DNA from 2 places in the Micromonospora sp. bgisy143 genome. Region 1 is predicted to be linked to the other one. Evidence: predicted binding sites of a transcription regulator. Region 1 holds the regulator's gene; the other holds the start of a gene.
What was found. Region 1 encodes HrcA, which represses chaperone genes, less so after heat shock. Its sites were predicted from a motif close to GGTTNGCACNCTCNNNNNGAGNGTGCNAACC; they were not measured.
Positions count from the first base shown of each region.

Region 1 (5,569 bases):
GTCCCTCGCCGTGGCGCTCGCGCCGTACGGCATCACGGTCGCCACGGTGGCGCCGGGCTTCGTGGCGACCGACATGACGACCGAGCACCTGCGCGGTGAGCGGGGCGCGGCGATCCGGGCGCAGAGCCCCTTCGACCGGGTGGCCCGGCCCGAGGAGATCGCGGCCGCGGTGCACTGGCTGGCCTCGCCCGAGGCGGAGTGGGCCTCCGGCACGATCGTCGACCTGAACGGCGCTTCGTACCTGCGCAGCTGACCGCTCCCTGCGCAGCCAGGGGGGTGAGCACGGCCTCAGCGCCGGCGCTCCCCGGGGTCGGCAGGGCCTCCGGGCCACTCATCGGGTCCTTTGCTCTGCTTCAACCACGGCAACACTCAAGGGCCGAAACCGTTGCGTCCGTTGAAGCAGAGCAAAGGACGCCGACGAGGTTGCCGGTGCCGGACACGACGGCCGGGTGCGGCAGCCGAATACGACCGGCGGACACGACCCGCCGGACACGGCGGCCCGCCGCGACTGAAGGTCGGACTACCAGCGGCCGAGGCGGGTGGCGAGGACGCTGAGCGCGGCCACGCCGGCCGTTGAGGTCCGCAGCACCTCCGGCCCGAGGCGTACCGGCCGGCCGCCGGCCTCGCGGAAGGCGGTCAGCTCGGCCGGGGCGATGCCACCCTCCGGGCCGACGACGAGGACGATCTCCCCAGCCGACGGCAGGTCGACGCCGGTCAGCGGCTCGTCGGCCTCCTCGTGCAGCACGTATCCGGCGGCGGCGCCGGCGATCCGGCGGGCGACCGTGGCGGTGGACTCGTCGGGCGCGCCGGCCACGACCGGCAACCAGGGCCGACGGGCCTGCTTCGCGGCCTCGCGGGTGGTGGCGACCCACTTTTCCCGGGCGCGTACGCCCCGGTCGCCGCGCCACTGGGTGACCGAGCGCGACGCCGCCCAGGGCACGATCTCGTCCACCCCGACCTCGGTCATCGCCTGCACGGCCAGCTCGCCCCGGTCACCCTTGGCGATGCCCTGCACGGTGACGATCCGGGGTACCGGCGCGTCCGCGTACCCCCGAGAGGTGACGGTGGCCTCCAGGCTGCCCCGGCCGACGGCGGTGACCACGGCGGCGGCCGTGCCGCCCCGGCCGTCGGCGAGCAGCAGCTCCTCACCGACCCGCAGCCGCTGCACGGTGGCCGCGTGGTGCCCCTCGGGGCCGTCGAGCGTCACCGCGTCGCCGGTGGGCAGCGCGTCGACGAGGAACAGCGGCGCCGACACGTCAGGCGTGGCCGTTGAACGCGTCGCGCATCCGGGAGAAGAAGCCGCCCTGCTTGGTCAGCTCGGCGACCTCCTCGCCCCGGGTCTTGGCGAAGTCGCGCAGCATCTTCTCCTGGTCGGGGTCGAGCTTGGTGGGCGTCCGGACGTCCAGGTGCACGTAGAGGTCGCCCCGGCCGGTGCCGCGCAGGTGCGGTACGCCCCGGGCGCGCAGGCGCAGCGTGCTGGCCGGCTGGGTGCCGGCCTTGACGTCGACGGTCTCCTCGCTGTCCAGCGTCTTGATGGTGAGCCGGGTGCCCAGCGCGGCGGCGGTCATCGGCACGGTGACCCTGCAGTGCAGGTCGTCGCCCTTGCGGGAGTAGACGTCGTGCGGACGCTCGTGGATCTCCACGTAGAGGTCACCGGCGGTGCCACCGCCCGGGCCGACCTCACCCTGCTGGGCCAGCCGGATCCGCATGCCGTCCTCGACGCCGGCCGGGATCTTCACGGTCAGCGAGCGGCGGGTGCGTACCCGGCCGTCGCCGGCGCAGGTCGGGCAGGGGTGCGGGATCGTGGTGCCGTAGCCCTGGCAGACGGTGCACGGCCGGGCCGACACCACCTGACCGAGGAAGGTGCGCTGCACGGACTGCACCTCGCCCCGACCGCCGCACGCCTCGCAGGTGGCCAGGTGGGTGCCGGCGGCCGTGCCGGCGCCCGAGCAGGTGGTGCAGAGCACAGCGGTGTCGACGGTGATCGGGGCCTCGACGCCGAACGCCGTCTCGTGCAGGTCCAGTTCGAGGCGCAGGATGGCGTCCGCGCCCGGCCGGGTCCGGGGACGCGGTCCACGGCCGGCGCCGCCGCCGGCGCCACCGAAGAACGCGTCCATGATGTCCTGGAAACCGACGAACGGGCCGGCGCCGCCGGGACCACCCGGGCCGCCCGCGCCCCCGCCGCCCGGGGCGAGCGGGTCACCGCCCAGGTCGACGATCTGCCGCTTCCGGTCGTCCGAGAGGACCTCGTACGCGGCGTTGATGTCCTTGAACTTCTCCTGGGCCTCCGGGTCCGGATTGACGTCCGGGTGGAACTGGCGTGCCAGCTTGCGGTAGGCGCGCTTGATCTCGTCATCGGAGGCTTCCCGGCTGACACCGAGGATGCCGTAGTAGTCCCTGGCCACTGCGTTCCGTGTCCTCATGTTCGTCTCGCGTTGCGCCGACCGGCGGCCGCAGCCGGCCGTCGGCCCTGACTGGTCAGTTCTGGGCCAGCAGCTCGCCCACGTAGCGTGCCACGGCGCGCACCATGGCGATATTGCCGGGGTAGTCCATCCGGGTGGGGCCCAGCACCCCCAGGCCGCCCACGATGGTGGCGCCCGGGCCGTACCCGGTGCTGACCACCGAGGCGGCACGCAGGTTGTCGAATTCGTTCTCGTCGCCGATCAGCACCCGGGTCGTGCTGGGCTCGGTCTCGCCGATGAGCTTGAGGAGCACGACCTCCTCCTCCAACGCCTCCAGGATGGGCCGCAGCGAACCCTGGAAGTCGAGCAGACCGCCCCGGGTCAGGTTGGCGGTGCCGGCCAGGGCGATGCGTTCCTCGTGCCGCTCGACAAGCGTCTCCAGCAGGACGGTGGAGAGCGTGGTCATGGCCGGGCGCAGCGCGACCGGCGCCTCCTCCACCAACGCCTGCACCAGGGGAGGCGTGTCCGACAGGCGCTCGCCCGCCAGCTTCTCGTTGACCAGGCGACGCAGGTCGGTGACGTCGTCGGCGGGCACCGGCCCGGGCAGCTCCACCAGCCGCTGCTCCACCCGGCCGGTGTCGGCGATCATGACGAGCATCAGCCGGGTGGTGGAGATCGGCACCAGCTCCAGGTGGCGCACCGAGGAGCGGGCCAGGCTCGGGTACTGCACGACGGCCACCTGCCGGGTCAACTGGGCGAGCAGCCGTACGGTGCGGTGCACCACGTCGTCGAGGTCGACGGCCCCGACCAGGAAACGCTCGATGGCCCGGCGTTCGGCCGGGCTGAGCGGCTTGACCCGGGACAACCGGTCGACGAAGAGGCGGTAGCCGCGGTCGGTGGGCACCCGGCCGGCGCTGGTGTGCGGCTGCCGGATGTAGCCCTCCTCCTCCAGCACGGCCATGTCGTTGCGAACCGTCGCCGGGGAGACACCGAGCTGGTGCCGCTCGACAAGCGCCTTGCTGCCGACCGGCTCCTGGGTCGAGACGTAGTCCTCGACGATGGCGCGGAGCACGGCGAGCTTGCGGTCGTCCAGACCCATCCTCCGCACCTCCTGTCGCACGTCGGCCGCCGGCCCACCCGGGCCGACGGACCGTCCTGGCACTCGACTGTAACGAGTGCCAGTCTACGTCGGTGGACCCGCCGACGCGATGATCAACGACGGCCCGTGCCACCTCGCGCGGGCCGATCGGCCCGGGCGAGAGGGCGATGTCGCTCTGGTGCGGCGTTGCTCACGGCACCTACCGTGACAACCATGACTGAACCACCTCGCCCTCCCGGCGCGGGAGACCCCGGCAGCTACCCGCCGGAACCGAATCTCCCCGGCTCGTCCTCGTCGGCCGAGCCGCCCACCGCACCACTGTCCGGGGCACCCGGCCCGGGCGGCTATCCCCCGGCCGGTGGCTATCCGCCGCCCACCGGTGACCAACCGCCGTCGGGCGGCTACCCTCCGCCCGGTGGCTACCCCCCGCCGGGCGGTTACCCGCCGGGTGGCACGACTGGCGGGTATCCGACCGGTGGCGCCTTCGGTAGCCCCGGCGGCGGCTACGCCAACAACGAGGACAAGACCTGGGCGCTCGTCGCGCACTTCGGTGGCGCGGCCGGCGCGATCATCAGCGGTGGCGTGCTGGGCTGGATCGCCCCGCTGGTGGCGCTGCTGGCCCGGGGCAGCCAGTCCCCGACCGTCCGGGCGCACGCCGTGTCGGCGCTCAACTTCCAGCTCATCTGGTCGATCGTTGGCCTGGTCGGCTGGGTGCTGTCCTGCGTCCTGATCGGCTTCATCGGCGTCGCGGCGGCCATCATCCTCGGGGCCGTGTGCGGCATCCTGGCCGGTATCAAGGCCAACGAGGGGCAGCTCTACCGCTACCCGCTCTCCGCCAACTTCATCAAGTGATCCGGGCCGGCCGCTCCCCCGGCCGGTCCGGCACACCGCCGCCGGCCGGGCGGGGTGTCCGGCTCAGGGCAGCAGGTCGCGTACGACCGCGTCGGCGAGCAGCCGGCCGCGCAGGGTGAGCACCGCCCGTCCGGCGGCGTACCGCTCGGCGTCCAGCAGGCCGTCGGCGTGGGCCCGCGCGGCACCGGCCCGGCCGGCGTCGTCGAGCACCCCCAGCGGCAGCCCACTGGCGAGCCGCAGCCGGAGCATCACGTCCTCCATGTGCGCCTCGTCCGTGGTGAGCACCTCGCGGGCCAGGCCGGGTGACGCGCCGGCGGCCAGCCGCTGGGCGTACGTCGTGGGGTGCTTCACGTTCCACCAGCGCACCCCGCCGACGTGGCTGTGCGCGCCCGGCCCGAGGCCCCACCAGTCGGCGCCGGTCCAGTAGAGCAGGTTGTGCCGGCACCGGGCATCGTCGGTGCGCGCCCAGTTGGACACCTCGTACCAGGAGAGGCCGGCCGCGTCGAGGGCGGCCTCCGCGGCCAGGTAGCGGTCCGCCGCCACGTCGTCACTGGGGTACGGCACCTCGCCGCGCTTCATCCGGGCGGCGAGCCGGGTGCCGTCCTCCACGATGAGGGCGTACGCGCTGACGTGGTCCACCCCGGCGGCGACGACCTGCTCCAGCGTGCCGGCGAAGTCCTCGGCCCGCTCCCCCGGCGTGCCGTAGATCAGGTCCAGGTTGACGTGGTCGAATCCGGCCTCGCGCGCCTCGGAGGCGGCGGCGGTGGCCCGGCCGGCGCTGTGCGTGCGGTCAAGGATCGCCAGCACCCCCGGGGAGGCGGACTGCATGCCCAGCGAGATCCGGGTGTAGCCGGCCGCCCGCAGCCGCCGCAGCGACTCCGGGGTGACCGACTCGGGGTTGGCCTCGGTGGTCACCTCGACGTCGGCGGCCAGCCCCCAGGTGCGGTCGATGCCGTCGAGGATCCGGGCCAGGTCGTCGGCGGGCAGCAGGGTGGGCGTGCCGCCACCGACGAAGACGGTGTCGACCCGGGGCGGCGGGTTGTCGCCGAGCACCCGGTCGGCGAGCGCCAGCTCGGCCAGCACGGTGTCGGCGTACGCCTCGCGGCTCGCGCCCCCGCCCAGCTCGGCGGCGGTGTACGTGTTGAAGTCGCAGTAGCCGCAGCGACTGGCGCAGAACGGCACGTGGACGTACACGCCGAAGCCGCGTGCGCCGACC
Region 1 covers NZ_JBYIRN010000012.1:8,171-13,739, reverse strand. Annotated here, with positions in the region: gene AC3EN4_RS15935 (SDR family NAD(P)-dependent oxidoreductase) at 1-253, shown strand, start outside; gene AC3EN4_RS15930 (16S rRNA (uracil(1498)-N(3))-methyltransferase) at 521-1,255, opposite strand; gene dnaJ (molecular chaperone DnaJ) at 1,257-2,405, opposite strand; gene hrcA (heat-inducible transcriptional repressor HrcA) at 2,479-3,501, opposite strand; gene AC3EN4_RS15915 (DUF4870 domain-containing protein) at 3,715-4,353, shown strand; gene hemW (radical SAM family heme chaperone HemW) at 4,417-5,569, opposite strand, start outside.

Region 2 (5,569 bases), on a different contig from region 1:
CGTACGCGCCTGGCTCGCACGCCGGCCCGAGGTGGCCCGGGTACTGGTCAGCCAGCGGCTACGGCCACTGCCCGCCCCGGCGGGGCAGAATCGGGGCACCGCGCCGGCACCGACCGGCCCGGAGTGGAACATCCGTCAGCTCGGCGCGGACCGGGTCTGGTCCCAGCTCGGGGTGACCGGCACGGGGATCGTGGTCGGCAGTTCCGATTCCGGCGTGGACGGCGGCCATCCGGCGCTGCGGCAGGGGTTCCGGGGCGGCGACGACTCCTGGTACGACCCGTGGGACGGCACCCGGGCGCCGACCGACCAGGGCGGGCACGGCACCCACACGGTGGGCAGCGCGGTCGGGCGCAACGGCATCGGCGTCGCCCCGGACGCGCAGTGGGTGGGCTGCGTCAACCTGGACCGCAACCTGGGCAGCCCGGCGCACTACCTGGACTGCCTCCAGTTCATGCTTGCGCCCTTCCCCACCGGCGGCGACCCGTTCACGGACGGGCGGCCGGAGCGCGCCCCGCAGGTGCTGACCAACTCGTGGGGCTGCCCGACGATCGAGGGCTGCGACCGGGACGCGTTGCTGCCGGCCGCCACGGCGCTGGACGCGGCCGGGATCTTCGTGGTCGCCGCCGCCGGCAACACCGGCCCGTGGTGCGCGTCCATCGACGACCCACCCGCGCCGTACGCGAGCGTGCTGACCGTGGGCGCGGTGGACGCGCAGCGGCGGGTGGCGGAGTTCTCCTCGCGCGGGCCGGTGCCGGGCGGGGTGGGCAAGCCGGACGTGCTGGCCCCCGGGGTGGGCGTGGTGTCGGCCATGCCCGGCGGCGGGTACGCGGCGCTGGACGGCACGTCGATGGCGACCCCGCAGGTGGCGGGAGTGGTCGCGCTCATGTGGTCGGCGAACCCGACGTTGATCGGCGATCTGGCCCGGACCCGGCAGATCCTGCGGGACACCGCCACGCCGGCCGAACCGACGTACCGCTCCCGCAATCCCGGCGACGCCTGCGGGACTCCGGCGAACGTCACCGGCGCCGGCCAGGTCGACGCGTACGCCGCCGTCCGCGCCGCCCGGGGGTGAGCAGGGCGGACGACGACTGGTGATCTAGGGTCGGCGACCATGGACGCCGAGATCACCGTCACCGAACTGGCCCTCGATCTCGCGCCCACCGTGGCGCGGCTCTGCGCGCAGGCACTCGACCTGCCGGAGGACGCCGCCGAGGCGGACGCCATCGTGGACGTCCTCTGGCCCCGGGCCGCGGTCGACCGGACGGTGATCGGGCTGGGGGCGTACCGGGCCGACGATCTGGTCGGGGTGGTGCTCTGCTCGGTGTCACCGACCGAGCCGGGTGTCGGGCACGTGGACCTGGTCGCCGTACTGCCGGAGCAGCGCCGCCGGGGTGTGGGCCGTGCGCTGCTCGCCGGGGCCGAGCGGGCGCTCGCCGGGCAGGGCGTCACCGAGGTGCTGCTGGCCGGACACCCGCCGTACTACGCCTGGCCGGGCATCGACGTGCGGTACACGCCGGCGGTGTGCGCGGCCCTGGCGCTCGGCTACCGGCAGGACCGGACCGCCTGGAACATGACGGCGGACCTGTCGTACGACGGGTCGCCGGCGCTGCGGTCGACGGAGGCCGCCGAGCGGCGGCTGGCCGGGCAGGGCATCACGGTACGGCGGGCCGAGCCCGCGGACCTGCCGGCGCTGACCGCGTTCGCCCGGTCCACCTTCGGCGGCGCCTGGGACGGTGAGCTGGTCGGATCGGTGGGCCGCGCGGGGGCCGGCTGCCACCTGGCGGAGCGGGCCGGCGAGGTGCTGGGTTTCGCCGCCTACGGGTCGTCACGGCCGAGCTGGTTCGGGCCGATGGGCACCGCCCCGGCCGCCGAGGGTTCGGGCATCGGCGGGGTACTGCTTCGGCGCTGCCTGCGGGACCAGCGGGCGGCGGGTCTGGACCGGGCGGAGATCGGCTGGGTGGGGCCGGTGCCGTTCTACTCGGGCAGCGCGGGCGCGCGGATCGAGCGGGTCTTCTTCCTGTACCGGCGGCACCTCGGGGCGCAATAGCGGGCAAATGGGACATTGATCCATTCGTCCGCGTCGAGCATCGACGCCCCCTACCGTTTCGGTAGAGGAGGCAGCCATGACCGCGGATGACGACCAGACCGAGGACGGCCCGCCGATCACCTGGAAACCGGTCGGCGAGCTGCCCGGCCAACTGCCGTTCGACCGACTGGACTACGGCGACGCCGAGCAACTGGCCGAGATGAGCGCCGACGGCCGACCGGCCACCGAGGAACCGCAGGAGATGGTGGACGCGCCGATCCAGTTGCTGCCGCCGTACGACCGGGCGCAGAAGCGCCGTAACCAGCGCCCACTGCCCACCTGACGACGAACGGGGCGGACCGCGTCAGCGGCCCGCCCCGTTCGGTGTGTCGGAACTGGACTCAGAAGTCCATGTCCCCGCCACCCGGGCCAGCCGGGGCGGCCGGGGTCTTCTCCGGCTTGTCCGCGACGACGGCCTCGGTGGTGAGGAACAGCGCGGCGATCGACGACGCGTTCTGCAGCGCCGAACGGGTCACCTTGGCCGGGTCGATGATGCCCGCGGCCAGCAGGTCGACGTACTCGCCGTTGGCGGCGTTGAGGCCGTGACCCGCTTCGAGGTTACGGACCTTCTCCACCACGACGCCGCCCTCGAGGCCGGCGTTGACGGCGATCTGCCGCAGCGGGGCGTCCAGCGCGACCTTGACGATGTTGGCACCGGTCGCCTCGTCGCCGACCAGGTCCAGCTTGTCGAAGGCGGTCTTGCCGGCCTGCACCAGCGCCACACCACCACCCGGGACGATGCCCTCCTCGACGGCCGCCTTCGCGTTGCGAACGGCGTCCTCGATGCGGTGCTTGCGCTCCTTCAGCTCGACCTCGGTGGCCGCGCCGACCTTGATGACCGCAACGCCACCGGCCAGCTTGGCCAGCCGCTCCTGCAGCTTCTCGCGGTCGTAGTCGGAGTCGCTCTTGTCGATCTCGGCCCGGATCTGGTTGACCCGGCCCTGGATCTGCTCGGCGTCACCGGCACCGTCGACGATGGTGGTCTCGTCCTTGGTCACCACGACCTTGCGGGCGCGGCCCAGCATGTCGACGCCGACGGCGTCGAGCTTGAGGCCGACCTCCTCGCTGATGACCTGACCACCGGTGAGGATGGCGATGTCGGCGAGCATGGCCTTGCGGCGGTCACCGAAGCCCGGCGCCTTGACGGCGACCGACTTGAAGGTGCCCCGGACCTTGTTGACGACCAGGGTGGCCAGGGCCTCGCCCTCGATGTCCTCGGCGATGATCAGCAGCGGCTTGCCCGACTGCATGACCTTCTCCAGGATCGGGAGCAGGTCCTTGACCGACGAGATCTTGCTGTTGACGATCAGGAGGTACGGGTCGTCGAAGACGGCCTCCATACGCTCCGGGTCGGTCATGAAGTAGGCCGAGATGTAGCCCTTGTCGAAGCGCATACCCTCGGTGAGCTCCAGCTCCAGCCCGAAGGTGTTGCTCTCCTCGACGGTGATGACGCCTTCCTTGCCGACCTTGTCCATCGCCTCGGCGATGATCTCGCCGACGCTGGTGTCACCAGCGGAGATGGAGGCGGTGGAGGCGATCTGCTCCTTGGTCTCGACGTCCTTGGCGAGCTTGGACAGCCCCTCCGAGACGCTCGCGACCGCGGCCTCGATGCCCCGCTTCAGGGCCATCGGGTTGGCACCGGCGGCCACGTTGCGCAGGCCCTCGCGAACCAGGGCCTGGGCCAGGACGGTCGCCGTCGTCGTGCCGTCACCGGCGACGTCGTCGGTCTTCTTGGCGACCTCCTTGACCAGCTCGGCGCCGATCTTCTCGTACGGGTCCTCGAGCTCGATCTCCTTGGCGATGCTCACACCATCGTTGGTGATGGTGGGGGCACCCCACTTCTTCTCGAGCACGACGTTGCGGCCCTTGGGGCCGAGGGTCACCTTTACGGCGTCGGCGAGCTGGTTCATGCCCCGCTCGAGGCCGCGGCGCGCCTCTTCGTCGAACGCGATCATCTTGGCCATACGGCGTTGTCCTCCTGGACACTCACGGGCCACCCGAGATGTGTCCCCGGATGGGCCGCCTGGTGTACGCACCTTGGGACGTCGCCACCTGGCGACGACGACGTCCTTCGGCCGGGCCGGATAGCCCGCGACGACCGGCCATGTGCTGCCCCGGTGTCTCCACACCGGCACAACCAGGCCCCACCGTCCCGACCATTGGCACTCACGGTATGCGAGTGCCAATGACTTGTTTAGCACTCTCACCTGCCGAGTGCAAGCACGATGAGCCCGGTCAGCCGAGTTCCGCCGCCAGTGTGGCCCCGTTCACGGGCCCCTCATGAGCGCGTTGCTCGGCGTACGTGATCAGGAGACCGACCAACTGGGCGAGGTGGGCCGGCAGGGCCAGCACCGCCGCGATGCCGATGACCACCACCACCCCGACCGCGGCCCCCGGGGACGCGAACGGATCCTCGCCGAACGCCGTGGTGCCGACCGACTCCAGGATGCTGGACACCACAGTCCCGATGATCACCGCTGCGCCTACCAGGGCCACCCGGCCGAGCAGCAGCCCAAGCCGGTCGTGGAACATCCGGAACGACCGGCCGATCGGATTGTCCCGCTCGAACAGGTAGACCGGGCCGGCCATGCTCAACGCGAACGCCAGGTAGATGCCGGGCAGTACGCAGAAACAGACCCCGATGCCGACGAGCAGGCTGACCAGCAGCGTCCAGCCCCACAGGCCGACCGCCCGGCGCAGCCCGTACCGCAGCGCCGCGTCGAGTTCGGCGGGCTGACCGGCCGCCTGCCGGGTGATCACCCAACTGCCCGCAGCCCAGCCCAGCGCCTGCACCAGGCCGATCACCAGGCTGCCGACGACCAGTACGACGACGACGGTCAACAGGCCGGTGGCGAAGTTGTCCGGCAGCCCGGTCGAGTCTGTCTCGGCCTGGGCCTCCCACCCGGCTGACGGGTCCACGCCGAAGGAGATGACCGAGAGCACCGCCGCCGGCAGGACCTGGGTGAGCAACATGATCGGCACCAACTGCCGCCAGCCCCGGCGCAGCGCGCCCCAGAACCGGTCGAACCAGGCCCCGATGCCGCCGCCGGGCGGCGTGACCAGGGCGTCGTTCGGGTCGAGGCCGTAACCCGGCGGGTACCAGCCGGTCGGCGCCCCCGGATACCACGGCTGCCCGCCGTAGGGACCGGCCCCCGGCGGGTAGCCGCCGGTGGGCGGGAAGGCCCAGCCCTGCGGTGGCGGACCGGCGGGCTGAGCCCACGCTCCCTGGGCGGGATCCCAGCCCGGCGGCGGACCGCTGGGCTGACCCCATGCCTGCGCAGGGTCCCAGCCCTGCGGCGGCGGGCCCGCGTGCGGCAGGCCAGCGCCCGGGACGGGCGGGGTGCCCGGCGCGGGTGACGCACCGGGCAGGCCAGCGCCCGGGACGGGCGGGGTGCCCGGCACGGGTGACGCGCCGGAGCCGTCGCCGGGCGACGCGGGGTCGGGCCGGCTCGGCTCACCCGGCCCGGAGGGTGTGGCGGGTGG
Region 2 covers NZ_JBYIRN010000004.1:11,090-16,658, forward strand. Annotated here, with positions in the region: gene AC3EN4_RS08005 (S8 family serine peptidase) at 1-1,072, shown strand, start outside; gene AC3EN4_RS08010 (GNAT family N-acetyltransferase) at 1,112-2,047, shown strand; gene AC3EN4_RS08015 (hypothetical protein) at 2,124-2,369, shown strand; gene groL (chaperonin GroEL) at 2,428-4,050, opposite strand; gene AC3EN4_RS08025 (hypothetical protein) at 4,322-5,569, opposite strand, start outside.
Region 2: groL (chaperonin GroEL) is a predicted target of HrcA. The motif match lies at 4,244-4,274, and genes of this name have one in related genera.